Telluria mixta: one gene and its partner. The protein of the gene in region 1 interacts with the protein of each later gene in a pairwise test. Links are inferred from orthologs where the notes say so. Each region holds a gene or a part of one and is shown in the gene's direction. Other genes may lie near its edges. The genes, in order: P0M04_RS23715 and kdsB.

Evidence for each region.
Region 2: the proteins of P0M04_RS23715 (region 1) and kdsB interact in binary tests that used the Escherichia coli proteins (3 or more experiments, as listed by UniProt). The link is inferred for Telluria mixta from one-to-one orthologs.

What each region holds. Positions count from the first base shown.
Region 1 is NZ_CP119520.1:5,348,905-5,364,070, reverse strand. The notes cover bases 8,157-11,012. They hold P0M04_RS23715 (TetR/AcrR family transcriptional regulator), read left to right. Parts: upstream 8,157-9,209; coding sequence 9,210-9,815; downstream 9,816-11,012. Other genes in these bases: P0M04_RS23705 (fumarylacetoacetate hydrolase family protein), read right to left, coding at 10,567-11,012; P0M04_RS23720 (ATP-binding protein), read left to right, coding at 8,157-9,194. In the rest of the region: P0M04_RS23750 (IclR family transcriptional regulator domain-containing protein), read right to left, coding at 1-576; pcaH (protocatechuate 3,4-dioxygenase subunit beta), read left to right, coding at 719-1,411; P0M04_RS32810 (peptidase associated/transthyretin-like domain-containing protein), read left to right, coding at 1,424-1,735; P0M04_RS32805 (peptidase associated/transthyretin-like domain-containing protein), read left to right, coding at 1,723-1,941; pcaB (3-carboxy-cis,cis-muconate cycloisomerase), read left to right, coding at 1,956-3,317; P0M04_RS23725 (ATP-binding protein), read left to right, coding at 4,633-6,921; more of P0M04_RS23720, read left to right, coding at 6,918-8,156; more of P0M04_RS23705, read right to left, coding at 11,013-11,544; P0M04_RS23700 (cyclase family protein), read right to left, coding at 11,555-12,367; P0M04_RS23695 (FAD-dependent oxidoreductase), read right to left, coding at 12,377-13,507; P0M04_RS23690 (VOC family protein), read right to left, coding at 13,565-14,509; P0M04_RS23685 (MFS transporter), read right to left, coding at 14,730-15,166. UniProt on the Escherichia coli protein: Involved in response to both electrophiles and reactive chlorine species (RCS). Represses the transcription of the nemRA-gloA operon by binding to the NemR box.
Region 2 is NZ_CP119520.1:120,676-135,923, reverse strand. What follows is about bases 6,399-9,336. They hold kdsB (3-deoxy-manno-octulosonate cytidylyltransferase), read left to right. Parts: upstream 6,399-7,460; coding sequence 7,461-8,213; downstream 8,214-9,336. Other genes in these bases: P0M04_RS00540 (sodium-translocating pyrophosphatase), read left to right, coding at 9,275-9,336; adk (adenylate kinase), read left to right, coding at 8,404-9,060; P0M04_RS00555 (Trm112 family protein), read left to right, coding at 7,283-7,456; lpxK (tetraacyldisaccharide 4'-kinase), read left to right, coding at 6,399-7,302. In the rest of the region: P0M04_RS00590 (SDR family oxidoreductase), read left to right, coding at 1-730; P0M04_RS00585 (response regulator), read right to left, coding at 828-1,514; P0M04_RS00580 (superoxide dismutase), read right to left, coding at 1,857-2,435; xseA (exodeoxyribonuclease VII large subunit), read right to left, coding at 2,557-3,918; P0M04_RS00570 (MotA/TolQ/ExbB proton channel family protein), read left to right, coding at 5,109-5,714; P0M04_RS00565 (ExbD/TolR family protein), read left to right, coding at 5,714-6,166; more of lpxK, read left to right, coding at 6,274-6,398; more of P0M04_RS00540, read left to right, coding at 9,337-11,461; P0M04_RS00535 (DsbA family protein), read right to left, coding at 11,398-11,922; P0M04_RS00530 (hypothetical protein), read left to right, coding at 12,122-12,319; P0M04_RS00525 (acetyl-CoA hydrolase/transferase family protein), read right to left, coding at 12,369-13,667; P0M04_RS00520 (hypothetical protein), read left to right, coding at 13,823-14,434; P0M04_RS00515 (3-hydroxyacyl-CoA dehydrogenase), read left to right, coding at 14,517-15,248. UniProt on the Escherichia coli protein: Activates KDO (a required 8-carbon sugar) for incorporation into bacterial lipopolysaccharide in Gram-negative bacteria.

The sequences.
Region 1 (15,166 bases):
ATAGCCCCGCTCGCGGGCGCGCGCGATTTCCTCGCCGAGCCGCGCGCGGTCGACGATCGTGTGCGAGGTGATGGGCTCCGGCACGGCGCGCGCGAGGAAGCGCCCGGCCTCGTCCGGCGGCAGGCTCGCGAGCAGCATGCGCCCGTTCGCCGTGCAGTACGCGGGCACGCGCGTGCCCGGCTGCAGCGTGGCCGAAATCAGCTGGCCCGCGCTGACGGCCGCCACGCACACGAGATCGTCGTGGTCCAGCACCCCGACGGACGCCGCCTCGCCCAGCGCGTACGCGAGCCGGTACAGCAGCGGTTGGGCGATGCGCGGCAGCCGCGCCGAGTGCAGGTACGACTGCCCGAGGCGCAGGATCTTGGGCGTCAGGGTGAACTGCCTGTTCTCGTGCCGCATGTAGCCGAGCGCCGTCAGCGTCAGCAGATAGCGCCGGGCGGCCGCGCGCGTGAGGCCGGTGCGCTCGGCCACCTCGGCGATCGTCAGGCGCGACCGCTCCTGGTCGAATGCCTCGATCACTTGCAGGCCCTTGTCGAGGCCCGCGACCATGTCGCGTTTTGCGGGTTCCTGGTCCATCGTTCAGAAATTTGCGAATTTGTGCGAGTATCGCACAGAATGTGCGAATAGCGGAAACGGGTCGACATGGCCGTCTTGTGGCGCCGCGGTCGTTTTTCTACGATGGATCGGCTCGCACAACCTTCCGACATCAGGAGACAACGTGAAATTCGACGACGTGCAACCCGGCGTGTGGCCGGAGCTCATCTACCCCGCCTATAAATCGACCGTCAAGCGCGGCCCGCTGCAGCCGGCGCTGCGCATCGAGGCGCCGGTCGCCACCAGCCGCAACATCGATCCCGCGCCGCGCATCCTCCTCCCGCACGATACGGACCTGACGCGCCGCGGCCAAGGCGCGCCGCTGGGCGAAAAGATCGTCGTGACGGGCCGTGTCGTCGACGAGGACGGCAAGCCGGTGCGCAATTCGCTGATCGAGGTGTGGCAGGCCAACTCCGCCGGCCGCTACTGGCACCAGCGCGACAACCACGACGCCCCGCTCGACCCGAACTTCTTCGGCTTCGGCAAGATGATGACGGACGACGACGGCCGTTACCGCTTCGTCTCCATCAAGCCGGGCCCGTACCCGTGGAAGAACCACGACAAGGCGTGGCGCCCGGCGCACATCCACTTCTCGCTGTTCGGGAACGTGTATGCGCAGCGCCTCGTCACGCAGATGTACTTCCCGAGCGACCCGCTGTTCCCGTACGACCCGATCTTCAACAGCATCCCGGACGAGGCGGCGCGCCAGCGCCTCGTTTCGCGCTTCTCGCTCGACCACACGGTGGGCGACGAGATGCTGGGCTACGAATTCGACATCGTCCTGCGCGGCCGCGGCGCCACGCCGTTCGGACTCTGAAAGGAACCAACCATGAGCAAGATCACGACCTCGCAGACCATCGGCCCGTTCTCGCACGAAGGCTGGCAATGGGCGGTAGATTTCTGCGCCGCCGGGCGCCTGGAGACGAACGCGCCGACCATCGTGCTGCACGGCGTCCTGTACGACGGCGACGGCAACCCGATCGACGATGCGCAGATCGAAGCGTGGCTGCCGGAGGCGGCGGCCGCTGAAAGCGCCCAGGAGATCCCGGGCTTCCGCCGCACGCCGACCGGCAAGGCCGGTGAATTCAGCCTGCGGCTGTCGGTCCCCCGCGTCCCGTGGGCGAACCGGTGGCCTACGTGACCGTGTTCGCGCGCGGTCTCACGAAGCACCAGTTCACGGCCGTGTTCCTGGAGGACGATGCGACGCTGGCGGAATCGGCTATTCTGGCGCAGGTACCGGCCGAACGGCGCGATACGCTCATCGCCCGCAAGGATGGCGACGGCACGTATCGGTGGAATATCTGGATGCAGACCGAGAAGGAAACCGTCTTCTTCGATTACCGCTGACACGGGAACACACCTTGGCGATATCACTCTTCGACACCCTGTTGAGCACCCCCGACATGATCGCCGCGTTCGACGACGCGGCGCTGATCCAGGCCATGCTCGACTTCGAAGCGGCGCTGGCGGGCGCGCAGGCCGACGAAGGCCTGCTGCCGCGCCACGCCGCGCAGGCCATCGCGGCCGCGTGCCGGGCCGACCGCTTCGACATCCCTGCCCTCGTCACGGCCGGCCGCCGCTCCGGCACGCTGGCCGTGCCGCTCGTGAAGGAACTCACGCGCCTCGTGGCCGCGACGGACAGCGAGGCATCGACCCTCGTCCACTGGGGCAGCACGAGCCAGGACGTGCAGGACAGCGCGATGGTGCTCGTCACGCGCGCGGCGCTGCGCCTGCTCGACGCCGACCTGGCCACCTTGTGCGGCCACCTGCAAAAGCTGGGCGAGGCCCACCTCGCTACGCCCGTGCTGGCGCGCACCCTGCTGCAGCCGGCCCAGGTGACGGGCTTCGGCTTCAAGGTCGCGGGCTGGCTCGCGCCGCTCGTGCGTGCGCGTGCGCGCCTGCGCGAGGCGGCCGCCGGCGCGCTGCAATTGCAATTGGGCGGCGCTGTCGGCACGCTGGCCGTGATGGGAGAGCGCGGTCCCGCCGTCGCGCACCGCGTGGCGCAACTGCTGGACCTGAAGACGCCGGCCGCCACGTGGCACACGCAGCGCGACGAATGGGTGCGCCTCGGCCTGGAAGTCGCACTGCTGACCGGTAGCCTCGGCAAGATCGCGGCGGACCTCGCGCTGATGGCGCAGGGCGAAGTGGGAGAACTGGCGGAACCGGCGGGCGGCGGCCGCGGCGGCTCGTCGGCGATGCCGCACAAGCGCAACCCCGTGTCGTCGATGATCGCGCTGGCCGCGGCCACGCGCACGCCGCAGCATGCGGCCACGCTGCTCGCCGCGATGGGCCAGCAGCACGAGCGCGGTCTCGGCAACTGGCAGGCGGAGCTGGCCGAGTGGCCCACGTTGTTCCTGTCTGCCCACGGCGCCCTGCGCGCACTGAACGATGCGTTCGCCGGCCTCACGGTGGACACGGCCCGCATGCGCGCCAACATCGACGCGCTGCAGGGTCTCGTCGCGGCCGAGGCGCTGTCGATCCGGCTCGCGGGCGCCATCGGCCGTCCCGCCGCGCACGCGGCCGTCGAGAAGATGACGCAGGCCGCCGTCGCCGAGGGCCGCCACCTGCGCGACGTCGCCCGGGACGCCATCACTGCCGATCCGGCGCTGGCGTCGCTCGACATCGGGCAGCTGGACACCCTTTTCGACCCCGTCGCCGCTACCGAACCCGCACAACGCCTGGCCCGCGAACGCCTGGCCGCACTCAAGAAAGATTCAGCATGAGCTTCGATCCCTCAACCACGACCTCCTGCGCGGCCTGGACCAGCGCCGCGCCGTCCTAGGCGGCGCCTGGGTCGAGCGTTCGCTCGCGAACGCCAACACCTTCACCGCCGACTTCCAGAATTTCATCACGCGCTATGCGTGGCACGACATCTGGGACCGTCCGGGCCTGCCGCGCAAGACCCGCCGCACGATCGTCCTCGCGATCACCATCGCCCTCGGCCGCTGGGAAGAATACGAACTGCACGTGCGCGCGGCGCTGCTGGGCGACGCCGACAGCCGCCTCACGCCGGACGAGTTGAAGGAAGTGCTGATGCAGTCCGCGATCTACGCGGGCGTGCCCGCCGCGAACACGGCGTTCGCGCACGCGGCGGCGATCCTGCGCGAGGTCGGTCCGCAGATCGGCTACACGCTGGAGCCCGCATCGCCGCTGGATGCCGTGCACCCGGGCGTGGGCCGCGCCGGCCGCACGGACAGCCTCCCCGCCCTGCACTACAGCGTGCGCGCACCGCGAAACGGCAAGCGCCCCCGCCACACGGTCGTGCTGAGCCACGCGCTCGGCTGCGACCTGACGATGTGGGATGGCCTCGCCAACCTGCTGGCCGCCGATTGCCGCGTGATCGCCTACGACCACCGCGGCCACGGCAGTTCCGACGCGCCCGCGGGTCCATACGCGATGGCCGACCTCGCGGACGACGCGGCCCGTATGTTGCGCGACCTGGACACCGGTCCGGTCGTCTGGATCGGCCTGTCGATGGGCGGCATGGTGGGCCAGGAGCTGGCGCTGCGCCATCCGTCGCTCGTCGGCGCGCTCGTGCTGGCGCATACGACGTCCGGCTATCCCGACGCGGCGCGCGACGTCTGGCAACAGCGCATCGCGACGGTACGGGAACGCGGTATCGAAGCGATCGCGGACGCCGTGATGGGCCGCTACTTCCACGACGCGTTTCGCGCCGCGCATCCGGCCACCGTCGCCCGCTTCCGCCAGCGCCTCGTCACGACGGATGCGCAAGGCTACATCGGCTGCTGCGCGGCCGTGGGCGGCATCGACACGACGGCGCGCCTGGGACAGGTCGCCGCGCCCACGCTCGTGCTGGCCGGTGAACTGGACCAAGGCACGCCCGTCGACATGGCGCGCACGCTGGCGGCGGGGATCCCGAGTGCGCAGCTGCAGGTGCTCGCCGGCGCGTCGCACCTGGGCGCCGTGGAACAGCCGGACGCCTTCGCCGCCGCGGTGACGGCATTCGTCGGGATGTTGTAAAAATATAACGTAGGACTATACTGAATCATTCCCGTCCGATGGCCAATCGGTACGCACATGACTCAGTGGCTCTCCCGTTCGACCAGGTTCGGTTACGTCCTGGTCACTCTCCTGGTGGTGGCGACAGCCATCCTGCTGGTCTGGCAGCAGTTCGGGATGACGCGCACCCTCGAGATCTCCCCGCAGCATCCGCACGGCGCCAGAGTGACGGACGACCGCGACAATACACGCGGCAACGGCGGGAACGGCAATTCGGTCGCATCGCTGACCGTCACGAAGGATGCGTTCATCATGCGCTGCTACCTGGGCGCCGCCGCACCCTACCCGTTCTGCAAGCTGCAATTCCTGATGGGCGATCCGGTCAAGGGCATCGACATGTCCGGCTACGACACGATCGCGTTCGACCTGCGGTATACGGGCCGGGGCTGGCATGTCCTCAAGCTCCACCTGATGAATTTCGAACCGGAGTTTTCCACGCTGGAGGACTGGAATTCGCAGCGGTTCAACGAGTTGCTGATCAACGTACCCGCCCAGCCCCAATTCACGGCGCCGATGAATGCCGTACGCACCGCGGACTGGTGGCACTTCTCGCGCCAGATTCCGCTGTCCAAGAGCTATGTCCGCCTCGATCATGTCACGACTGTCGAATTGGCGACGGACAACTACCACGACACGGGGCAAGTCGTCACGGTTGAACTTCGGAAGATCGAATTTCGCGGCAAATGGATATCGCGGGCAACGCTGATGGGTTGGCTGGTGTTCGTGTGGATCGTGTGCGGCGTCATCGGCCTGTCGCTGGGTCTGCTGCACTACCGCTCCGACCTCCAAGCCAACAAGACACGCGTGGAGCAACTGGCCGCCATCGACCGCGAACGCAAGGAAGCCGAGGCGGCCCGTGAGACGGCGCTGGCGGAGGCCGTCGCCCTGGCGCGCCAGCGCAGCCAGTTCCTCGCGCAGATGAGCCACGAACTGCGCACGCCGCTCAACGCCATCATCGGCTATGCCGACCTGCTGGGACGCGACCGCGACCACCTGACCGAACGGCTCGCCGCCGGCCTGGCGACCATCCACGAAAGCGGCCAGCACCTGCTCACGCTGATCAACGACATCCTCGACCTGGCGCGGGTCGAAGCCGGCAAGATGGTGCTGCACCCGGCCGCCGTGCATCTCGAGACGTTCCTGCAGGTCCTGGCGAACATCATGCGGGTCAAGGCGGAAGAGAAAGGCCTGGGATTCAGCTACGAGCTCGCCCCCGGCCTGCCGGCCGCGGTGACGATCGACGAGACGCGTTTGCGCCAGGTGCTGCTCAACCTGCTGGGCAATGCGGTGAAGTTCACCGACACCGGCAAGGTCTCGCTGCGGGTGCTGCCCGCCGCATCGCCTAGCGCGCCGGACAGCGCGCGGCTGCGCTTCGAAGTGGCCGACAGCGGCATCGGCATGAGCACGCAAGAGATCGGGCGCCTCTTCCAGCCCTTCGAACAGGTGGCGGCGACGCAGCGGCGCGAGGGCGGCACGGGGCTGGGCCTGGCCATCAGCCAGCAACTGGTGCAGCTCATGGGCGGCCGGATCGACGTCGTCAGCGAGCCCGGCAAGGGGAGCACGTTCTCGTTCGAGATCGACGTGCCGGTGGCCGCCGCCGCGCCGGTGCTCGCGGCACCGCACGAGACCCTGAAAGGCTACGAGGGCGAGCGCAAGCGGCTGCTGGTCGTGGACGACGTGCCCCAGAACCGCGCGATGCTGCTGGACCTGCTGCAGGAGACCGGGTTCATCGTCGCCGCCGCCGCGAACGGGCTCGAATGCCTGGTCCTGCTCGACAGCTTCAAGCCGGACCTGATCCTGATGGACGTCATGATGCCGGTGATGGACGGGAACGAGACGACGCGGCAGATACGCCATATGCCGGGCTGGGACAACGTCCCGATCATCGCGGTGACCGCGAGCGCCAGTCCGGATGACGAACGCAGGAGCCGCGATGCCGGTGCCAGCGCCTTCCTTGCCAAGCCGGTCGACCACGACCTCCTGCTGCGCACGATCGGCAGGCTGCTGGCGCTGCAATGGACCACGGGACTGCCGGCACCGGAGGGCGGCGAGGAAGCCGCCATGGCCGTGCCGCCGGCCGACGAGATCGAGGCGCTGTGGCAGCTGGCGCAGATCGGCAGCATGCGCGAGATCCGCGAACGGGCCGCCTACCTGCGCGGGCTCGATCCGGCCTATGCGCCGTTCGCGAACCGCCTGGACACGCTGGCGCAGGGCTACCACTCGAAGCAGCTGGCGGCCTTCGTGGCGCGCTTCCGGACCGGGGACGCGGCCCGGCGGCAGGACGATTTCCAGTCGATGCGAACATGACTCCGTGGCTCTCCCGTGCGACCAGGATCGCTTACGCCCTGGTCATCCTCCTGGTGCTGGCGACCCCGGTCCTGCTGGTCTGGCAGCACTACGGCATGACGCGCACCCTCGAGATCTCCCCGCAGCATCCGTACGACGCGGTCGTGACCGACGACCGCGTCATGCCGCGCGGGAACCCGGCGCCGGGCAATTCGGTCGCGTCGCTGGCCGTCACGAAGGATGCGTACATCCTGCGTTGCCAGATGGGGACGGCCGCGAGGTATCCGAATTGCGCGATCCAGTTCCGGCTGGGCGACCCGGGCAAGGGCATCGACATGTCCGGGTACGACACGGTCACGCTCGACGTGCGCTATACGGGGCACGGCCGGCATGTCCTCAAGCTTCACCTGCTGAATTTCGAACCGGAGTTCGACGCGCCGGGCCAGTGGGATGCGCAGCGCTTCAACGAGGTGCTGATCGATATTCCGGCCCGGTCCGAAGTCACGATCCCGATGCATGCCTTGCGCACCGCGGACTGGTGGCACTTCGCGCGCCGGATCCCCCTGTCCAAGAGCTATGTCCGTGTCGACCATGTCACGACCGTGGAACTGCAGGCGGACGACGCCAGCGCCGCCGGTCACGCGATCACGGTCGAAGTCCGCAAGATCGAGTTCCGCGGAAAATGGATCTCCCGGACGACCATGCTGGGCTGGCTGATGGCCGCATGGACAGGCTGCGGCATGCTCGGGCTGTCGCTGGGTTTGCTGCACTTCCGCGCCGGCCTGCAAGCCAGCAGGACGCGCCTGGAACAGCTGGCGGCCATCGACCGCGAACGCAAGGAAGCCGCGGCCGCGCGCGAGACGGCGCTGCGAGAGGCCGTCGCCCTAGCGCGCCAGCGCAGCCAGTTCCTCGCGCAGATGAGCCACGAACTGCGTACCCCGCTCAACGCCATCATCGGCTATGCCCAGCTGCTGGGACGCGACCGCGACGGCCTGACCGAACGGCAGTCCTCCGGCCTGGCGACCATCCGCGAGAGCGGCCAGCACCTGCTCACGCTGATCAACGACATCCTCGACCTGGCACGGGTCGAAGCGGGCAGGATGGTGCTGCATCCGGCCGCCGTCCATCTCGACACGTTTCTGCAGGTGCTGGCCAACATCATGCGCGTCAAGGCCGAGGAAAAAGGCCTCGCATTCAGCTGTGAGCTTGCCCCCGGCCTGCCGTCCGCAGTGACGGTTGACGAGACACGCTTGCGCCAGGTGCTGCTCAATTTGCTGGGCAATGCGGTGAAGTTTACCGACACCGGCAGGGTCTCGCTGCGGATGCTGCCGGCTGCGCCCTCCAGTGCGCCGGACAGCGCGCGGGTGCGCTTCGAAGTGGCCGACACCGGCATCGGCATGGGCGCCCAACAGCTGGCGCGCATCTTCCAGCCGTTCGAACAGGTGGCGACGGCACAGCGGCGCGAGGGCGGCACGGGCCTGGGCCTGGCCATCAGCCAGCAACTGGTGCACCTCATGGGCGGCCATATCGACGTCGTCAGCGCGCCCGGCAAGGGGAGCACGTTCTCGTTCGAGATCGACGTGCCGGTCGCAGCCGCCGCGCCGGCCGCCGCGGTAGCGCACGAGACGCTGCTAGGCTACGAGGGCGAGCGCAAGCGGCTGCTGGTCGTGGACGACGTGCCGCAGAACCGCGCCATGATGCTGGACCTGCTGCAGGAAACGGGATTCATCGTCGCCGCGGCATCGAACGGACTCGAATGCCTGGTCCTGCTCGACAGCTTCAAGCCGGATCTGATCCTGATGGACGTCATGATGCCGGTGATGGACGGGAACGAGACGACGCGGCAGATACGCCATATGCCGGGCTGGGGCGACGTTCCGATCCTCGCTGTGACCGCCAGCGCCAGTCCGGATGACGAACGCAGGAGCCGCGACGCCGGTGCCAGCGCCTTCCTCCCCAAGCCGGTCGACCACGACGTCCTGCTGCGCACCATCGGCAGGCTGCTGGCGCTGCGTTGGACCACGGAACTGCCGGCGCCGGAGGGCGGCGAGGAAGCCGCCATGGCCGTCCCGCCGGCCGACGAGATCGAAACGCTCTGGCAGTTGGCGCAGATCGGCAACATGCGCGAGATCCGCGCGCGGGCCGCCTACCTGCGCGGGCTCGATCCGGCATACGGGCCGTTCGCGCACCGCCTCGATACGCTCGCGCAGGGCTACCATTCGAAGCAACTGGTCGCCTTCGTGGCGCGATTCCGGAGCGATTCCGAAAAAGTACTAGACGACCGGTCGGTTTAGGGTTACAGTGGACCCATGAACACGGCAAACACGACGCCCTCCTCCGACGTACGCTCGCACATCCTCGCGACCGGCCAACGCATCATGGCCGGCAAGGGTTACTCGGCGGTGGGCCTGAACGAGATCCTCACGACGGCCGGCGTGCCGAAGGGATCGTTCTATCACTACTTCAGTTCGAAAGACGCGTACGGCGAAGCAATGCTCGAGCGTTATTTTGAGGATTACCTGGCCGAGCTCGACGGCACGCTAAGTCAACCCGGCCTGACGGCGGCGCAGCGGCTCATGAATTACTGGCAGTCCTGGCAGGCGTCGCAGTCGTTCGAGCAGTGCCAGGGCAAGTGCCTGGCCGTGAAGCTGGGCGCGGAAGTGGCCGACCTGTCCGAGGCCATGCGGCTCGTCCTGCGGCGCGGCACGGAAGCGATCGTCGACCGGCTCGCGCAGGCACTGGCCGAGGGGATCGCGGATGGGTCGTTGACCGTCGATGGCGAACCGCAGAATGTGGCAGGCAGTTTGTACCAATTGTGGCTGGGCGCCAGCGTGATGGCCAAGATCGAGCGGTCGCTTCGACCTTTCGAAACGGCGCTGGCGGCGACCCGGCAGATGCTTCATCTTGCCCCTTGAAACGGGCATTTTTTTAACCCAGGTCTAGACGACTGGTCTACTGGCAATCTCAACCGAAGGGACACATCATGAAAGTGCTGATCGTACTGACCTCGCACGACCAACTGGGCAACACGGGCCGCAAGACCGGCTTCTGGCTCGAGGAACTGGCCGCCCCTACTATGCGTTCAAGGACGCGGGCGCCGAGATCGTGCTGGCCTCGCCCAAGGGCGGACGCCCGCCGCTGGATCCGAAGAGCAACGAGCCGGACTTCCAGACCGACCTCACCCGCCGTTTCGAAGCGGACGCCGGTGCCATGGCGCAGCTCGCCGCCACGGTGCCCCTGCACCAGGTGAAGCAGGCCGATTTCGACACGGTGTTCTATCCCGGCGGCCACGGCCCGCTGTGGGATCTGGCGGAAGACAGCAACTCGATTGCCCTGATCGAGTCGTTCGTGGCCGCCGGCAAGCCCGTCGCGCTGGTCTGCCACGCGCCGGGCGTCCTGCGCCATGTCCGCACGCCGGCCGGACGGCCGCTCGTCGAAGGCAAGCAGGTGACGGGCTTTACCAACAGCGAGGAGGCGGCCGTCGGGCTGACCGACGTCGTGCCCTTCCTCGTCGAGGACGAGCTGAAAGCCAGGGGCGGCGTGTTTTCGCGCGGTCCTGACTGGAGTTCGTACGTCGTGCGCGACGGCCTGCTGATCACGGGCCAGAACCCGGGATCGTCCGCCGAGACGGCGGCGGCGCTGATGGCCCGCTTGCAGGGGTGATGGTCAGGCGCGCACGACCCGCTGGTCGATGACGCCGAACGGCGCATCGCCCGCCGCGCCGCGCGCGCGCATGCGCACCCGGTCGCCGAAGCGCATGAATTGCGTGCGCGGTTCGCCGTGGTCGATGATCTCGATGACGCGGCGCTCCGCGATACAGGCCGAGCCCGCGGCACGGTCCGCATTCGACACGGTGCCCGAGCCGACGATCGTGCCGGCGCCCAGCCTGCGCGTGCGTGCCGCATGCTCGACGAGTTCGCCGAAGCCGAAATTCATCTCGCGGCCGTTCGGGTGACCGAACGCCTGTCCGTTCCATTCGACGTCGAGGTCCAGATGCACGCGGCCATCCCGCCACGCGTCCCCAAGCTCGTCCGGCGTGACCGCCACGGGCGCGAAGCTCGTCGACGGCTTCGCCTGCAGGAAGCCGAAGCCGCTTTTCATCTCGCGCGGGCCCAGCGCGCGCAGGCTCCAGTCGTTCAGCTGCACGACGAGGCGCACGGCCGCCAGCGCCTGCGCGGGCGTGGCGCCCATCGGCACCTGGTCGACGATGACGCCGAACTCGCCCTCGAAGTCGATGCCCAGCGCCTCGTCCGGCAGCGGGACGTCCTCGTGCGGGCCGAGGAAATCGTCGGACGCGCCCTGGCACATCACGGGAATCGTGTCGAAGTCAGGGATCGGCGGCGTGTTGAACGCCCGCTCCATCAGGCGGCCGTGGTTCAGGAATGCCGATGCGTCGCACCACTGGAAGGTGCGCGGCAGCGGCGCCATGCACTGCGCGGCATCGAACTCGAATGCGTCGGCCGCGCGGCCGCCGTTCAGCGCGTCGGACAGCGCCTGCAGGCTCGGCGCCGCGTCTGCCCAGCGCTCCAGTGCCGCCAGCAGGTTCGGGGCGACGTCCGCCGCCGCCACCGCATGGCGCAGGTCGCGCGACACGACGAGCAGGCGGCCGTCGGTCGAGCTGTCCCGGTAGGTTGCCAGTTTCATACGGCCTCCTTCAACGGCGCGGCAACGCGAGCAGCGCGTCGTCGACGATGGCCACGGCGCGCGTCCAGCCGGCCGACCCCGCGCGCACCTTGTGCGGGAAGCACGAGACATAGAAACCGTGGCCCGGCAGCGCTTCCAGGTTGTGCAGCTTCTCGAGGTGGCAGTAGCCGATGTCGCGGCCGGCCTTGTGCCCTTCCCAGATCAGCGACACGTCGCCCGTTTCCGCGATCTTCTTCGCCGTGTACGAGAACGGCGCATCCCAGCTCCACGCGTCCGTGCCGGTCAGGCGCACGCCGCGCTCCAGCAGGTACATCGTCGCCTCGTAGCCCATGCCGCAGCCAGCCGACACGAAGTCGTTGTGGCCGTAGCGGCTACCGGCGCGCGTGTTGACCATGACGATGTCCAGCGGTTGCAGGTCGTGTCCGATGCGCTTCAGTTCCGCTTCCACATCCGCCGCGGTGGCGACGTAACCGTCCGGGAAGTGGCGGAAATCCAGCTTTACGCCGGGCTGGAAGCACCACTCCAGCGGCACCTCGTCGATGGTGATCGATTTTTTCTTCTCGCCCGTCTTCGCATCCATGGTCGAGTGGAAGCGGTAAGGCGCGTCCAGGTGCGTGCCGCTGTGGGTCGTCATCGTGACCCACTCGGCCGCCGCAGCTTCGCCGTCCGGGTAGTCCGCCGGCGTCGTGCCGGGGATCATGGCCATGAATTCGTGCAGCGTGTCCTGGTGCTTCTGGTACGTGATCTTCGGCGCCAGCGGCGGCGGATCGGACAGGGGTTCGTTCTCGAGATAGATCGACAGGTCGATGAATTGACGGGTCATGGTGTCTCCTCAGATGGGTGCTGCGAGCGCCGCCAGCGTCGCGCGCATGATGCGGGCATGTTCTTCCTTGTCACCGCCGGCGATCTCGATCTCGCCCAGGCGGATCGAATTCTGCACGACCATGCGGCAGCGCTCCCATCGCCGCGCGAGGTAACGGTCCAGCGCCTGGTCGACGCTGCCGGCATTGGCTAGTTCGTCGGCCAGCACGAGCGCGTCCTCGATGCCGATGCAGGCGCCTGACGCCATGTGCGGCGTCGTCGCGTGCACGGTATCGCCGATCAGCACCACGCGTCCCTTGTACCACGGGGTCGGCATCAGCAGGGTTTCCAGCGGGCGGTAGATGATCTGCGAGTCCTCGTTCAGCGCCTCGCGCACGCGCTGCAGGCGCGGGTCGGGGAACGGCGCCAGCAGCGCTTTCACGCGCGCCAGGAATTCGGCCGGGTCGATGTAGTCGTTCGTCGCGCGGTCTTCCGTCACGAACAAGTACATCTCGTCCTTCGACACCGGATTCAGGCCCGGCTTGATCTTCGGGCCCAGCCACATCATGGTGCCGTTGATGTCGGCGGGACGCGGCAGTACCGCGCGCCACACGCCCTGGCCGGTGTACTGCGGCGCCGGCGCATCCGGGAACACGGCCTCGCGCACTTTCGAATACAGGCCGTCGGCACCGATTACGAGGTCGTAGCGGGATGTAGTGCCGTCGGTGAACGTGACGTCGACGCCGCCCGCATCCTGCTCCATGCGCGTAAAGGTACAGCCCAGGCGGACATTGGCGCCGGATACGCGGGTGGCATCGGCCAGGATGCGCGCCAGCGCCGGCCGCATGATGGCGCCGTTGCCCGGCACGTCCGGCCCCGCGAGGCGCGGCGTCGGCAGCTCGGCGACCTTCTGGCCGGTCGGGATGTGGATCTCGACGCCGTCGGACGCGGCGCCCTCGGCCAGGAACGCGTCGATGACGCCCAGCTGCACGAGCGCGCGCATCGTCGCGCCGCCCAGGCTGATGCCCGCGCCGTACGAACGCCAGCCGGGGTCGATCTCGACCAGGTCGACGGCGATGTCGCGCTTGCGCAATTCGATGGCGGCGGCCATGCCGGAAAAACCGCCGCCGATGATGAGTACCTTGTTTACGGGTGCTGCCATGTCATGTCTCCTCGTCGCCGCTGGGGCGAATCTCGATGTCGTTCGTTTTCTGGACGGTCAGTGTCGTTCGCCGGCACCAGGCGCACCCGGCGGCGGCCCGCCAGGCGCCCACTTATCCCGCTGCTGGAACAGGAACAGCTGCGACGCATCGGCGCCCGCGGGCACGGCGCGTGCCGTCCACGTGTCGTCGTGCAGGTCCATGTCGGCGTCGTACTCCACGTGGCAGCCGAGCGGACTGTTGAAGTACCAGAACCAGTTCGAGCCCATCTTATGACGGCCCGGTCCCCAGAACGACTGGTAGCCCTTGTTCACGAAGCGCGTGCCGGCCTGCAGTACCTCGTTCGGTCCGCCCATGTGGAACGTGAAGTGCTCGCAGCCTTTCATGAACGGCGGCGTCTGGATCAGGAACAGCGTATGGTGGTCGTCCGTGCCGGCGGGCTTCAGGAACGGTCCCGCGCCCAGCAGCCGGTCGGTGCAGGCGAAGCCGAGGCGTTCCACGTAGAAGGCCTCCGCCTTCGCGGTATCGGGCACGTAGTACACGACGTGCGACAACGTGCGCGGGCGCGCCGGGGCGTTCTCGTCGACGGCCGTGTGATTGACGGGACGGTTGGGCGCGCCGGGTGCATTGATCGCTTCGGCCGGCAGGTCGAGCGGACGGCGCACCGTCACCTGGAAGCCGAGCACGAAGCCCATGTCGTCCACGCTCTCGATGCTGCCGTCGGGGAGCGGGCGCACGTCGCGGTCGCGTGCCAGCTCGGTGGCAATGGCGTCCAGCGCCTGCCGGTCCGCCACGCCATAGATCGTCTTGCGCAGCATGTTGGCCGTCCCGAGGCCGGGAGGCAGTAACGTATCGTCCTTGTGCGCGAGGATGATCGCGGTGCCGTCGAGCGCCTCGAAGCGTCCATCGCCGGCGTGCCTCAGGCCATAGTCAGTCAGGTACAGTGCGCAGGCTTCGAGGTCGTCGACGCCGAAGACCAGCGCGTCGGGTCCGATGATGTTCATGGTTGTCTCTCTTTGTCGTTAGGTTGTCGTTGTACAGGGCGGTACGGCCGCCCGGCCGTGAAGATTTTCAGCCCGCACCTGGGGCTGCGCGGCAGCGATGGCAAGCACCTCATGGCCCTGCGCACATCAGTAAAATCGATTCGAGGACCGCCTGTCTGGCCATGGGCGCCGCCGGTTCAGGATTCCCGCCTCGCGCGAATGCTTCGCTGCCGGGCTTACCTCAGCGCGTACCCGTGGCCGCGTCGGCCTGCGGCGCGGATTTGCCGCGCACGAGCAGGAACAGGAGCACGATGACGCCGGACAGCACCCCGAACACGAGGAACGCCGCCTGCAGGCCGCCGACCCGGGCCTGTACGAGCTTCACCGCCACCGGCGACAGGAACTGCGACACGAAGAACGCGCTGGTCCACAGGCCCATGCCGCGACCCCGATGCTGGAATGCGTACTGGCTTTGCACCCAGTTGATCAGCGCCGGCACGATGATGCCGTTGGCGACTTGCTGGAAGAACGCGAACACGAGCGCGATCTCGAAGCCCGGCGCCAGGCCGATGCCGGACAGGCCGACGCAGTAGCACGCCAGCACCAGCAGGATCTGCGCGGACGGGCCGAAGCGCGTCGTCAAGATGAACAGGACCGAGCCGACGGGCACCCCCATGC
Region 2 (15,248 bases), 5.2 Mb from region 1 along the record:
GATCACGGGCGCCAGCCGCGGCATCGGCGCCGCCTGCGCGCTGCTGGCCGGGCGACGCGGCTACACGGTCTGCGTGAATTACCGGGAGAATGAAGCGGCGGCAAACGATGTCGTGCGCGCCATCGAAGCGGCCGGCGGCCGCGCGTTCGCGGTGGCGGCCGACGTGGCCGACGAAGACGACGTCGCGCGCCTGTTCGCTGCCATCGACGCACGCTGCGGCCGGCTCGATGCCCTCGTCAACAATGCCGGCATCCTCGCGCGCCAGGCGCGGGTGGAACACATGGACGCCGCCCGCATCAACCGCATCCTCGCCACCAACGTCACGGGCAGCTTCCTGTGCGCGCGCGACGCCGTGCGGCGCATGTCCACCAACCACGGCGGTAACGGCGGGGCGATCGTGAATGTGTCGTCGCGCGCGGCCGTGCTCGGGTCGGCCAATGAGTATGTCGACTACGCCGCGTCGAAGGCGGCCGTGGACGCGCTGACGATCGGGTTGGCGAAGGAAGTGGCGCAGGAAGGCATCCGCGTGAACGGCGTGCGGCCGGGGCTGATCCACACGGACATGCACGCCAGCGGCGGCGAACCGGGCCGCATCCAGCGCCTGCAATCGTCCGTGCCGATGGCGCGCGGCGGCACGGCGGACGAGGTGGCCGCTGCCGTGCTGTGGCTGTTGTCGGACGAGGCGTCGTATGCGACCGGGACGTTCATCGACGTGTCGGGCGGGCGTTGACGACCGCCGTCGTTCCCGCGAAGGCGGGAACCCAAGTTCTGCGTGCGTCGCGATCACGCGTGAAAATTGGGTCCCCGCCTCCGCGGGGACGACGTTTTTAGTTCCAGGCCGATGGCGAAAACAGGTAGCCTTCGCCCCACACCGTCTTGATCTTCTCGGACAAATTGTCGTCGAACTTGCGGCGCAGCTTGGAGATGCAGTTGTCGATGCTGCGGTCGAGGCCGTCGAATTCGATGCCGCGCATCTTCTTGAGCAGCTCGTCGCGCGACAGCACGCGGCCGGCGGCCTCGGCCAGCACGAGCAGCAGCTTGTATTCCGTATTGCTGAGCACGCACGGCTGCCCACGCCACGTGACGCTGCGGTCGCTCGTCATGATGCGCAGCGCACCGAACTCCAGCACGCGGGTATCCGTCGTCGTCTTCGTCTGCGTGCGGCGCAGCAGGGCGCGCAGGCGCGCCAGCAGCACGCGCGGCTGCACGGGTTTGTTGACGAAGTCGTCCGCACCCTGTTCCAGGCCCGACACTTCGTCATAGGTATCCTCGCGCGCCGTGAGGATCAGGATCGGCACGTCGGACACGTCGCGGATCTGGCGGCATACGACCATGCCGTCCATGCCGGGCAGCATGAGGTCGAGCACGACGATGTCCGGCGTGGCCGTCTTGAAGTGTTCCAGCGCGGCGTCGCCCCGCGTGACGAGGTCGACCGAGAATTCATAGCCGGACAGGTATTCCGTCACCAGTTCCGCGAGGCGCGGATCGTCTTCCACCAACAGTACGCGATACATGATGTTCTCCTTGAGCCCGACATTCTATAAGAGTGGGCAAGGTTGGAGCATGTTTGGTGGGTAGCCATGACAAAAACATACAGTTTCGCGACAAATCCGGCCGCAGAACGTGCGATGCGGGGTAGTTGAGCGGCGTCATAGCTTACGCGACCATGGCGCTAAATATATTGACGACAGGCAATGGCGACCAGATAAGATTGCCTGCGTCCAATATGTTTCGCAAGGTTTGCGTCTTCCAGTTATATAGTTTCGGTCGAAGCCAATAAGCGAAAGTAAGCAAAAAAAAGGCCTGCATGAAGCAGGCCGTTTTACTTACGCCAGGTATGGCGAAACAATCACGTATTACGCGAAGTTCTTGTTCACGAAGTCCCAGTTGACGACGTTCCACCATGCCTCGACGAACTTCGGACGGGCGTTGCGGTAGTCGATGTAGTAGGCGTGCTCCCAGACGTCGCAGGTCAGCAGGGCCACGTTGTCGGTGGTCAGCGGGGTGCCGGCGTTCGAGGTGTTGACGATGTCGACGGTACCGTCCGTCTTTTTCACCAGCCAGGTCCAGCCCGAACCGAAGTTGCCGACGGCCGACTTCTGGAACTCTTCCTTGAACTTGTCGAACGAACCCCACTTGGCGTTGATCGCATCGGCGACCGGGCCGGTCGGGGCGCCGCCGCCGTTCGGGGTCATGCAGTTCCAGAAGAAGGTGTGGTTCCACACCTGGGCCGAGTTGTTGAACACGCCGCCCTGCGATTTCTTGATGATCTCTTCCAGCGACAGGTTTTCGAACTCGGTGCCCTTGATCAGGTTGTTCAGGTTCGTGACGTAAGCCTGATGGTGCTTGCCGTAGTGGTATTCCAGCGTCTCGGCCGAGATGTGCGGCTGCAGGGCATCCTTAGCGTACGGCAGTGGGGGCAGGGTATGTTCCATGTCTTGTTCCTTGGTAAGTTGACGGGAGACTCAATAGTCTCTGCGGTACATCAATTCGGGCGCTTATTCTAAACCGGTTAAGCAAACGTTGCAGATATGGCTTTGCGAATACATCAGATTGTCATTCGAGTAAGTCTTGTACGCCGGCGATACTGACTTCGGCACTGCCGTCCGCCAGGCGGATGCGCAATACGTCGCGCGGCTTGATCTGGCCCGGCGAATGTAGAACTTTACCTTTCGCGTTGCTGACGATCGCATAGCCGCGCTCCAGCGTCCGCTGCGGGTTCAGCAGTTCCAGCTGCGCCGCCAGGGCGTTCAATGCCTCGCGCCGCGCGCGCAACTGGTTGCCGACGCTGGCCATCAGGTGGCGCCGGTCGGATTCCAGCCGCGTGCGCAGGCCGCTCCAGTCCGGGCGATGGCGGGCCCAGCGCTGCTGCAGCTGGGCCAACAGCAGGCCATGGCGGTTCACCGGCGCGCGGACGGCATGCGTGAGACTGCTGGCCATGCCCAGAAGTTTCAGGCGCTGGTGCTGGATCTGGCTCGACGGGCTCAACAGGCGGCGCGACAGGTTGTCGAGGCCCTGGCCGGCGTCGGACAGGACGCGGTCCATCGCGCGGCGCAGGTCGCCGGCGTCCGCCTGCAGCGACGCGATCCAGTCCGCACGTGCGGTGGCGGCGAGCTCGGCGGCAGCCGTCGGCGTGGCGGCGCGCAGGTCGGCGGCGAAGTCGGCGATGGTGAAATCCGTCTCGTGGCCCACGCCCGAGATCACGGGCATGCTGCACGCCGCGATCGCGCGCGCGACGGCTTCTTCGTTGAAGCTCCACAGGTCTTCGATCGAGCCCCCGCCGCGGCACACGATCAGCACGTCCACTTCGCGTCGGTGCGATGCGACGGCGATGGCTTCCGCGATCTTCTGCGCGGCCAGCTGGCCCTGCACGGGCGCCGGATACAGCACGATGCGCACGTGCGGCACGCGCCGCCTGAGGGCCGTCAGCACGTCGCGCAGCGCGGCCGCCTGCGGGCTCGTGACGATGCCTACCGTGCGCGCGAACAGGGGCAGTGGACGCTTGCGGCTTTCGTCGAACAGACCCTCGGCCCCCAGCTTTTCCTTCAGGCGCATGAACGCTTCGTACAGCGCGCCCACGCCCGCGCGGCGGATCGCCTCCACGTTGATCTGGTAATCGCCGCGCGCCCCGTACAGGGTGACGAGGGCGCGCACCTCGACCTTGTCGCCCTCGCGCGGGGTAAAGCCCGCGTACTGGGCGCGGCCGCGGAACATGACGGCGCGCACCTGGGCTGCGTCGTCCTTCAGCGTGAAATACCAGTGGCCGCTGGCTGCGCGCGTGAAATTCGAGATCTCGCCGCCGATCCAGACGAGCGGAAAGGTGCGCTCCAGCAGGCGCGCGACCTGCTGGTTGAGGGCCGTGACGGTCAGTACGGGCGGGGCGGCGTAGGCCGGGTCGGCGTCTTCGGTGGGGAACATAGGGATGAGCTGGTTTGAACTGTCCACAAAAACATGGCTGCGCGCAGTGTAAGACACATCTGCTGTAAAACAACAAGTAGTTTTTGTAAACACCTGATTTTTATAGTAAAAGATGCTGCCCGATTTCGATGCAGCAACCAAATTGCCTTACGGATCAATGGCTTGAGTGCATCTTCGGATACTTGGCCACAATCTTATCCACAGTTTATGTGCGAAAGTGGACAAGTCGGCGCTGCTCAAAAATTCAGCTTGAATATATTTTCCTTGGGCAATCAAACACTTAGGGCGCTGTCGCGGCCCTTGCTCACATCGTTTTCCACAGTTTATGTGAACAGAGGCCCGTCAACCCGCGCATACACGACCGGTTTTCCACTGCCTAAAAAATCTGCACGGAGAAAATACCGTTTAGATTCAATGACTTTGTCTTCCATCAAGTGCGTTGCTCACAATCTTTTCCACAAAATGTGTGCAGAAGACCGGTTGTGTCGGGACGCGACTATAACCCAGTGGCGGCGTGGCCGGAACAGCCGGCCGTCAAGGCGTGTGCGCTGTGCACAAGTCCAGTATGCCTAAAAATTGGGCTTGGCTAAGAATGCTGAGATAAATCAACGAGTTAGTGGGCGAACGATGAGCTTGCTCACATCTTTTTCCACAGTTTGTGTGAAAAATCCTGCGGGGGGCAGACCCGGCACGGGGACAAGCGCTTGCCCAAAAAACGGGCGCATATTCTTTTCTTCTAAGAATCAAGGACTTAAGGTTTGGTTTGGGCGCTTGCGCACAATTTTGTCCACAAAAAATGTGCAGAAGGGCAGGGTAGGAGGGGATGTGTAGTCTGGCACAACCGTGCCTATTTTTTGGACTTGGAAATTTCTCTGAGCAAAATCAAATACTTACCGCATGGAAAGCTGATTCCTCACAAATTTATCCACAGAAATTGTGGGCAACTACGTGCAGATGGAGCTCGCTACGGGCCTGTAAAGTTCCTTGCTGGAAACGCGTTTTGGTTCTGCCAAGTTTTTACGCACGGAAAAATATCCTTTAAGAATCAAGCCACTTAGCGCCAACGGACGGCCTTGCACACACTTTTATCCACAGAAAGTGTGCAGAACTCTACTTGCCGCAATCCGGGCAACACGTTACATTGCGCAACTACATTGTTTCATTGTTTTTTACTTATCCAGGAGTCCCATTTGCTCGCCATTCTTCAAGCCGCCGGCTGGCCCATCTGGCTGTTGCTGATCGCGTCGATCATCGCCCTGGCCCTGATCATCGAGCGCCTGATCTACCTGCGTCGCGAAAAGATCCTGCCGCGCCAGCTGCTCGATGAAGTCATCCAGGTTTATCGCAGCGGCAAGGTCACTCCGGACATCATCGACAAGCTGCAAACGAATTCCCCGCTCGGTGCCGTGCTGGCCGCTGCGCTGCGCAACGTCGACGCGCCGCGCGACGTGATGAAGGAATCGATCGAGGAAGCGGGCAGGGGCGTTGCCCACGTGCTGGAACGCTTCCTGACGACGCTCGGCACGATCGCGTCGCTGGCGCCGCTGATGGGCCTGTTCGGTACGGTGGTCGGCATGATCGAGATCTTCGGCGCGCAGAATGCCAGCGGCACGAATCCCGCCCAGCTGGCCCACGGTATCTCCGTCGCGCTGTACAACACGGGCTTCGGCCTGGCGATCGCGATGCCGGCCCTCGTGTTCTACCGCCACTTCCGCGCACTGGTGGACAGCTTCATCATCGACATGGAGCTGCAGGCCGTGAAATTCGTCGACGTCGTCCACGGTGCCCGCAAATGATCGACTTCCGTCGCGGCCGCAAACGCGAGGATCCGGAAATCAACCTGATCCCGTTCATCGACGTGCTGCTGGTCGTGCTGATCTTCCTGATGGTGACGACCACGTACAGCAAGTTCACCGAACTGCAGATCACGCTGCCGACTGCGGATGCCGAGAAGGCGATCGAGAAGCCGTTCGAGATCAACGTCACGGTCGACGCCAAGGGTAACTACACGGTGAACAACGTGCCGGTCGCGTTCCACGGCGTGGCGAGCCTCGCCGACGACCTCAAACGCGCGGCCGGCACCGGCCCCGACGGCCAGCCGCTGCCGGCACCCGTGAAGGACCCGGTCATCATCGTCAATGCCGACCAGTTCGCGATGCACCAGATGGTGATCAACGTGCTGGAAGCGGCGCGCATGGCGGGATATGACAAGCTGACGTTTGCGGCGCAGACGGGCGGGCAGAAGTAAGAATTTTCGTCGTCCCCGCGCAGGCGGGGACCCAAGTTCTGCGAGCGCTGACAGTGTGCGTGCAAATTGGGTCCCTGCCTTCGCAGGGACGACGGTTTGGCTAGTACATGGCATCCTCTCTCGAATCCACACTCACCCGCGCCTGGCTCCGGCGCGGGCCGCTCGCCGTAGCCTTGTGGCCGCTGTCCCTGCTGTTCCGTCTGCTGACCGCGCTGCGCATCGCCCTGTACCGCGCGGGCGTGCTGAAGGCCGGACGGCTGCCCGTGCCCGTGGTCGTCGTCGGCAACATCTTCATCGGCGGCACGGGCAAGACGCCGCTCACGATCTGGCTGGCGCAGCAACTGCGCGCGGCCGGGATGCGGCCGGGCGTGATCTCGCGCGGCCATGGCGGCGCGGAAGATGCACCGCGCGAAGTACTGGTGACGTCGCGCGCGCAGGACGTCGGCGACGAACCGCTGCTGATCGCGGCGCGTGCCGGCTGCCCCGTCGTCGTCGGCCGCAAGCGCGTCGCGGCCGGACGCCATCTGCTGGACCTCCATCCCGACGTGGACGTGCTGATCACCGACGACGGCCTGCAGCACTACGCCCTCGCGCGCGACGTCGAGATCATCCTGTTCGACGGCCGCGGCACCGGCAACGGCTGGACCCTGCCGGCCGGCCCGCTGCGCGAAGCGCCGTCGCGCCGGCGCGATGTCACCGTCGTCAACGCGCCGGAGATCACGCCGGCGCTGGCCGCGGCGGTGGGCGGACAGCCGTGGCAGATGCGCCTCGCGGGCGACCATGCCGAGCGCCTGATGGATGCGAACGAGCGCGTGCCGCTGTCCGCGTTGCGTGGAAAACGGGTACTGGCGGCGGCCGGCATCGGCAATCCGGGGCGCTTTTTCGCACTGCTGCGCGCGGCCGGCCTGGACGTCGCCGAACTGCCGCTGCCCGACCACCACGACTTCCTCGACGACCCGTTCCGTACCGTCGACGCCGACGTCATCCTGGTGACGGAGAAGGATGCAGTAAAATGTCGGCAACTTGAAACAATCAACAACGACCCGCGCGTGTGGGTCGTGCCGGTCGGCGCGCAGATCGATGCCGCGCTGGCTGCCCAAATCGTGGAGAAATGTCGTGGACGCCCGACTGCTTGATATCCTGGTCTGCCCGCTGTGCAAGGGACCGCTCGAATATGACAAGAAAGCGCAGGAATTGATCTGCCGCCCGGACCGCCTCGCGTATCCGATCCGTGACGGCATCCCGATCATGTGGGCCGAGGAGGCGCGCAAGGTCGAGCCGGCCCTGTAACCCGATGAGTTTCGTCGTCATCATCCCGGCACGCCTGGCCTCCACGCGGCTGCCGAACAAGCCGCTCGCCGACCTGGGCGGCAAGCCGATGGTCGTGCGCGTGGCCGAACGCGCGCAGCAATCGGGCGCCTCCCGCATCATCGTCGCCACCGACCACGCCGACATCGCCGCCGCCTGCGCCGCGCATGGCGTGGAAGCCTGCATGACGCGTTCGGATCACCCTTCCGGCACGGACCGCATCGCCGAAGTGGCGCACCTGCTCGGCCTCGCGCCCGATGCCGTCGTCGTCAACCTGCAGGGCGACGAACCGCTGATCGATCCCGCGCTGCTGGCCGCGTGCGCCGCGCGCATCTCGGCCGACGTGCCGATGGCGACCTGCGCCCATCCGCTGTCCGATGTGGCCGACGCCTTCAACCCGAACGTCGTGAAGGTCGTGCTGGACAAGTCCGGGCGCGCACTGTACTTCTCGCGCGCCACGATCCCCTGGCACCGCGACGGCTTTGCCGCCACCCGCGAGCAACTGCCTGCGGGCTACGTCCCCCTGCGCCACATCGGCCTGTACGCGTACAGCAATGCGTTCCTGCAGCGCTATCCGCAGCTGGAACCCGCGCCGCTCGAATCCATCGAGGCACTGGAACAATTACGCGTGTTGTGGCACGGCGTCCCGATCGCCGTGCACGTGACGGACGAGGCGCCCCACGCGGGCGTCGACACCCCGGCCGATCTGGAGCGAGTGCGACTTTTCTATACGTCTTGATCCTGGTAGAAACTACTCTTCAGGCTGCTTGCGGCACGTCAAACGGCTGAGAGATCGGCCGCCGCCGGTGGCTTTTATTGCTGCTTTTGTGGTAAGTTTCGTATCAGTAGCTAGATATGCATCATGCAGTTGTCTGTTCCCAACTACAACTGCGTCAAAAAAATTATTAGATACCTTTAGGAAATCCTTCATGCGTCTCATTCTGTTAGGAGCCCCCGGCGCCGGTAAAGGCACCCAGGCGAACTTCATCAAAGAAAAATACAACATCCCCCAGATTTCCACCGGCGACATGCTGCGTGCGGCCATCAAGGCCGGCACCGAGCTGGGCCTGGCTGCGAAAAAAGTGATGGATGCTGGCCAGCTGGTGTCGGACGACATCATCATCGGCCTGGTGAAGGAGCGCCTGAAGGATGCCGACTGCGCCAACGGCTACCTGTTCGACGGCTTCCCGCGCACGATCGCGCAGGCCGACGCCATGAAGGACAGCGGTGTGAAGATCGACTATGTGCTGGAAATCGACGTGCCGGACGAGCTGATCGTCGAACGCATGAGCGGTCGCCGCAGCCACCCGGCATCGGGCCGCGTGTACCACGTCAAGTTCAACCCGCCGAAGGTCGAAGGCAAGGATGACGTGACGGGCGAGCCGCTGGTCCAGCGTGACGACGACACGGAAGAAACGGTCAAGAAACGCCTGGCCGTGTACCACAACCAGACCGAAGTCCTGCTCGGCTACTACAACAAGTGGGCGGAATCGGGCCTGCCGGGCGCGCCGAAGTACCGCAAGATCTCGGGCGTCGGCCCGGTCGAACAGGTACGCGACGCCGCATTCGCGGCACTCGCAGGCTGAGCATTCCAGAGCGGCGCAAGCCGCTCTTTTTGGCTCCGGATGACACATGCCATCCGTCCAGGTTTTTAGATCAAAGTTTTGTCGCACCCTTGTGCGGCGAATGCAGCAAGGCAGGCCGTACCGCAGGTAAGCTCAAGTTAGCTCAACTAAGCTCAACTAAGCGCACGCGGCCTTTCGACTCTGTAGTGGTTTGATCGAAAACGAGGGGGACGACATGGCATCTGCGCAGCTCACCTTCGCCGTCGCGTGCGGCGTCATCGCGGTATTCTACGGCTTGTGGTCGCGCCGATGGGTCCTGCAACAGGATCCCGGCAACGGCCGCATGCAGGAAATCTCGCTGGCCATCCAGCAGGGGGCGTCGGCCTACCTGGCGCGCCAGTACCGTACCATCGCGATCGTGGGCTTCGTCCTGCTGATCGCCATCTACTTCCTGCTCGGTGCCGCAACCGCGGGCGGCTTCCTGGCCGGCGCGCTGCTGTCCGGGGCCTGCGGCTTCATCGGCATGAACGTGTCCGTCCGCGCCAACGTGCGTACGGCACAGGCGGCCGCGACCGGGCTCGACCAGGCGCTGAACGTCGCCTTCCGCGGCGGCGCCATCACGGGCATGCTCGTGGTCGGCCTGGGCCTGCTGGGCGTGGCGCTGTTCTATTGGATCCTCGTGCTGCGCGCGGACCCCGCCCTGACCCCGCACGAAGTGATCCAGCCGCTCGTGGGCCTCGCGTTCGGCGCCTCGCTGATCTCGATCTTCGCGCGCCTCGGCGGCGGCATCTTCACGAAGGGCGCCGACGTCGGCGCCGACCTCGTGGGCAAGGTCGAGGCCGGCATTCCCGAGGACGATCCGCGCAACCCCGCCGTCATCGCCGACAACGTGGGCGACAACGTGGGCGATTGCGCCGGCATGGCGGCCGACCTGTTCGAAACCTACGTCGTCACGCTGGTCGCCACGATGCTGCTCGGCGCGCTGGTGATCCCCGGCATGGGCGGCACCGGCACCGTGTATCCGCTGCTGCTGGGCGGCATTTCCATCATCGGGTCCATCGTCGGCTGCTCGCTCGTGAAGAACCATCCGGGGCACAAGATCATGTACGCGCTGTACACGGGGCTGTGGTGGTCGGCCGGGCTGTCGCTGATCGGATTCGCCGCCGTCACGTGGCTCGTGTGGCCGGACGACATCATGCGCTGGCGCATGCTGGGCTGCGCCACGGTCGGCATCGCGCTCACGGGCCTGATGGTCTACATCACCGAGTACTACACGGCGACGGAATTCGGGCCCGTGCGTCACATCGCCGAAGCGTCGACGACGGGCCACGGCACCAACATCATCGCGGGGCTCGGCGTGTCGATGAAGTCGACCGCGTATCCCGTGCTCGTCGTGTGCGCCGCGATCCTCGTCGCGTACGCGCTGGGCGGCCTGTACGGCATCGCCATCGCGGCGACCGCCATGCTGTCGATGGCCGGCATCATCGTCGCGCTGGATGCCTACGGCCCCATCACCGACAACGCGGGCGGCATCGCCGAGATGAGCGGCATGCCCGACCAGGTGCGCGCCGTCACCGACCCGCTGGACGCCGTCGGCAACACGACGAAGGCCGTCACGAAGGGGTATGCGATCGGCTCCGCGGGGCTCGCGGCCCTCGTGCTGTTCGCCGACTACACGCATGCGCTGGAAGCGCATGGCACCCATATCGCGTTCGAGCTGTCGAACCCGATGGTGATCGTGGGCCTGTTCATCGGCGGCCTCGTGCCTTACCTGTTCGGTGCGCTGGCGATGGAAGCAGTGGGGCGGGCGGCGGGTGCCGTCGTGCTGGAGGTGCGGCGCCAGTTCCGCGACATCGTCGGCATCATGGCGGGTACCGGCAAGCCGGAATACGACAAGGCCGTCGACATGCTCACGGCGTCCGCGATCCGCGAAATGGTGCTGCCGTCGCTGCTGCCCGTGATCGTGCCGATCCTCGTCGGCATGCTGCTTGGGCCCGCGGCGCTGGGCGGCATGCTGATGGGTACGATCGTGACCGGACTCTTCGTCGCGATCTCGATGACGACGGGCGGCGGCGCCTGGGACAACGCCAAGAAATACATCGAAGACAATCACTACGGCGGCAAGGGTTCCGATGCGCACAAGGCCGCCGTCACGGGCGACACGGTGGGCGACCCGTACAAGGACACGGCCGGGCCGGCCGTGAATCCGCTCATCAAGATCATCAACATCGTGGCGCTGCTGCTCGTGCCGCTGCTGCCGGCGGGCGGCTGGCTGGCCGTGTCGGAACCGCAGGCGCTGTACGCCAAGCCCACGGCGACCGTGCAGGCACCGGCAGGGGCATCCTCGAAAGCAGCGGTTCAGCGCCCGAGCGCTTCGCTGAGCGCGCTTTCCAGCGATGCGCGGTCCGAATCGCCGCGGTAGCGTACGCCGTTGATGAAGAAGGTCGGGGTGCCGGTCGCGCCGTCGTGGTGGGCGCGTTCGGCATCCGCCTGCACGCGTGCACGATGGCGGCGGTCCAGCACCTCCGCGCGGAAGCGCTCGATGTCGAGATCGAGGCTTTCCGCCAGCACGGCGAGGTCCTGCTTGTCGAACACCTGACGCTGCTGTTCGTACAGCGCGTCGTGCATGTCCCAGAAGCGGTCCTGGCTGCCGGCCGCCTCGGCCGCTTCCGACGCCAGTTCGGCCAGCGGGTGCAGGTGCGCCAGCGGCAGGTGGCGGTAGACCAGGCGGATGCCGCCGAATTGCTCGTCCAGCTCGCGCAGCGCGACGTGGGCGCGGGCGCTGTACGGGCATTGGAAGTCCGCGTATTCGATCACCGTCAGCGCGGCATCCGCCGGGCCGCGCACGTGTTCGTCATTTCCGATCTCGTCAACTCGCTTCATCGATTTTCTCCTGGTCGCATCGAGGCGCCATGATGACATGACATGCTAAATTGTGTAGTAAATTTTCACCCGGAAAGAAGATAGGTGTAAAAACAAAACAGATGGCGACGAGTTAGCCTCCGTTGCGGTACAGTAGCGTCATCAGCGGTTTTGTTTATTGAACAAGCCGCGCCAGCTTACTAACCAAATGGAGAAAACCATGACGATCAATCTGGAAGGAAAGGGCGTAACCGACGCCCTCGGCCTCGATCCAACCGACGCACCGCGCCAGGACAGCATGCAACGGGCCGACGGCGCCGACCGTGCCGAACTGCAGCGCGCGCTGCTCGTCTACGGCGTGGCCGGCGCACTGGGCGCCGATCACGCACGCAGCACCATGAACGAGACGCGCGTCTGACGGCGTCACGTCGATCAACGAACGGGACCGCGAGGTCCCGTTTTTCATTTCAGAACACGCACATGCGGTCCGCTTCCTCGCGCAGCCACGGCCGGAAATCCGGATGCGCAATGGCGATCAGCGCCTGCGCGCGCTGCTTCGCCGACTTGCCGCGCAGCTGTGCCACGCCCCATTCCGTGACGACATGGTTGACGTCGTTCTTGCTCGTGGTGGCGTGGGTGCCAGGCGACAGGGTCGGCACGACGCGCGAGACGGTGCCGTCCTTCGCCGTGGACGGCAGCACGATGAACGACTTGCCGCCGCGCGACCGGTTCGCGGCGCGTACGAAATCCACCTGGCCGCCCGTGCCGGAATAGGGCAGGTGGCCGATGCTTTCGCTGCCGCACTGGCCCAGCAGGTCGACCTGCAGGCTCGCGTTGATCGACACGAGTTTGTCGTTCTGGCCAGCGATGTACGGATCGTTCGTGAAGTTCGACGGATGCATCTCCAGCATCGGATTGTGGTGCATGAAGTCGTACAGGCGGCGCGAGCCCAGCGCGAACGTCGCCACCATCTTGCCGGGCAACAGCGTCTTGCGGCGGTTGGTCACGGCGCCCGCTTCCACGAGTTTCAGGATGCCGTCGCCGATCATTTCCGTGTGGATGCCGAGGTCGCGCTTGTCCGTCAGCTGCATGACGACAGCGTCCGGAATGCCGCCGTAGCCGATCTGCAGGGTGGAACCATCCTCGATGTGCTCGGCCACGAGGCGGCCGATCGCTTCCTGCACGGGGCCGATGTGGGGCAGGCCCACTTCCATGATCGGGTCTTCGCTTTCGACCAGCGCGGTGACCTGCGAGATGTGCACGTGACACTGGCCGTGTGTGAACGGGACGTGCGGATTCACTTCCAGCACGACGGCGCGCGCCTTCGCGACGGCCGCCATCGTGTAATCCGTGCCGAGGCTGAGGGCGAAGTGGCCGGATGCGCTCATCGGCGATGCCATCGCGAACACGACATCCGCCGGCATGAGCCCTCGTTCGATCAGCATCGGGATCTCGGAAAAATAATTGGGGATGAAGTCGCACCAGCCGCCCTGGCCGCCGGCGCGCGAGGCCCCGCCGAAGAACAGTGCCGCGTGGCGCACATGCGGCCGGCACTCGGGCGCGAAATAGCCGTACTTGCGCATCGCGAGGATCTGCGCGACCTGGACGTCGTGAAAGCCCCGGCATTCCTGCGACAGCGCGTGCAGCAGGGTGGGCGGTTCGCCGACACCGGTCGGGACGACGATCATGTCGCCGTCGCGGACATGGTTGAGGGCGTCGAAGGCACTGCCGCGTTTGGCGCGGTACATCTCCTGCAGGGTCTGCATGGTCGTCTCCTGTATGTTTTTGTTTGAAAACATGCATCGTGGCAGCTTAACAGCGTGGCGCAGGAAACTGACGCGCACCTGACACTCGTCTGACGCACAGCAGCGCGCCGGCACGGCGCAGTGCGGCCGATAATGGACGCGAGGAGTGACGGATCATGAAACCGAAACCATATGTACTGACCGCATGCGCGCTGCTCGCGTGGACGTGCGCGGCGCACGCGCAGAACCAGACCCAGCGGACGGAGCAGGCCAACCGCGACGCGGCCGTGCCCGACGAAGCGAGCACGACGAAGCCTGCGCGCACGCCGCCGCCGGCGCCGCTGAGCTATGGTCCCGTGCTGAACCCGCGCGCGCAGCAGGGCGCGGACGTCGTCCGCAAGGACCCGGCCGAGGTGCACGACGAGGCGGATACGTTGACCCGCCAGGCCCCGCCGTCCGAGAAGCCCGAGAAGAAGCTGAGCGACAAGCAGCTCGAGGAACTGCGCCGCCGCGCCGTACGCCGCCACCCGGCGTCACAGGGCGAGGGGCCGATGGCGCCGCGGCCGCTGCGGTCCGGCGAGACGCCGCCCGCCACCGTCGCCGTACCGATCCCGCCGCGGGCGACAGCGCCGCAACCGACCGTGCCCAGCACCACCGTGATCCGCGGCTGCCAGGGCATCGTTTGCACGGATGGGGCCGGCAATACGTTCAACGCCGGCGGTAATGCCGGCACCAGCAGCACCGGCCGTGCATGTGCGCGGAACGGGACCACGGTCACGTGTTTTTGACGTATCAGCCCAAATCCCGCTAGAATCCGCTGGTTGACGTTTACGTAAACGGAACATCCAGCGAATAACGAAAGGGAGACAGATGCAAATCCAGAATAACGTGTTCATCGTGACGGGCGGCGCTTCGGGCCTGGGCGCGGCCACCGCGCGCACCATCGTGGAAGCGGGCGGCAAGGTCGTGCTGGCCGACGTGCAGCAGGAAGCCGGCGCGGCACTGGCCGCCGAACTGGGTGCCGCGGCGCGTTTCGTGAAATGCGACGTGACGTCGGAAGCCGACGGACAGGCCGTCGTGGCGGCGGCCCTGGAACTGGGCAGCCTGCGCGGCCTCGTCAACTGCGCCGGCGTCGCGCCCGCCATCAAGACGGTCGGCAAGGACGGCCCGCATCCGCTGGACGCCTTCCAGCGCGCCATCAACATCAACCTCGTCGGCACCTTCAACATGTGCCGCCTGGCGGCCGATGCGATGGGCAAGGAAGAGGGACTGGAACACGGCGAGCGCGGCGTGATCATCAACACGGCGTCCGTCGCCGCGTTCGACGGCCAGATCGGCCAGGCCGCATACGGCGCGTCGAAGGCGGGCGTGGCCGGCATGACCCTGCCGATGGCGCGCGACCTGTCGCGCAGCGGCATCCGCGTGATGACGATCGCACCGGGCATCTTCGAGACGCCGATGCTGATGGGCATGCCGCAGGAAGTACGCGATTCGCTGGGCAAGATGGTGCCGTTCCCGCCGCGCCTCGGCATGCCGCGCGAGTATGCGCACCTGGCGAAGACCATCATCGAAAACGTCATGCTGAACGGCGAGACGATCCGC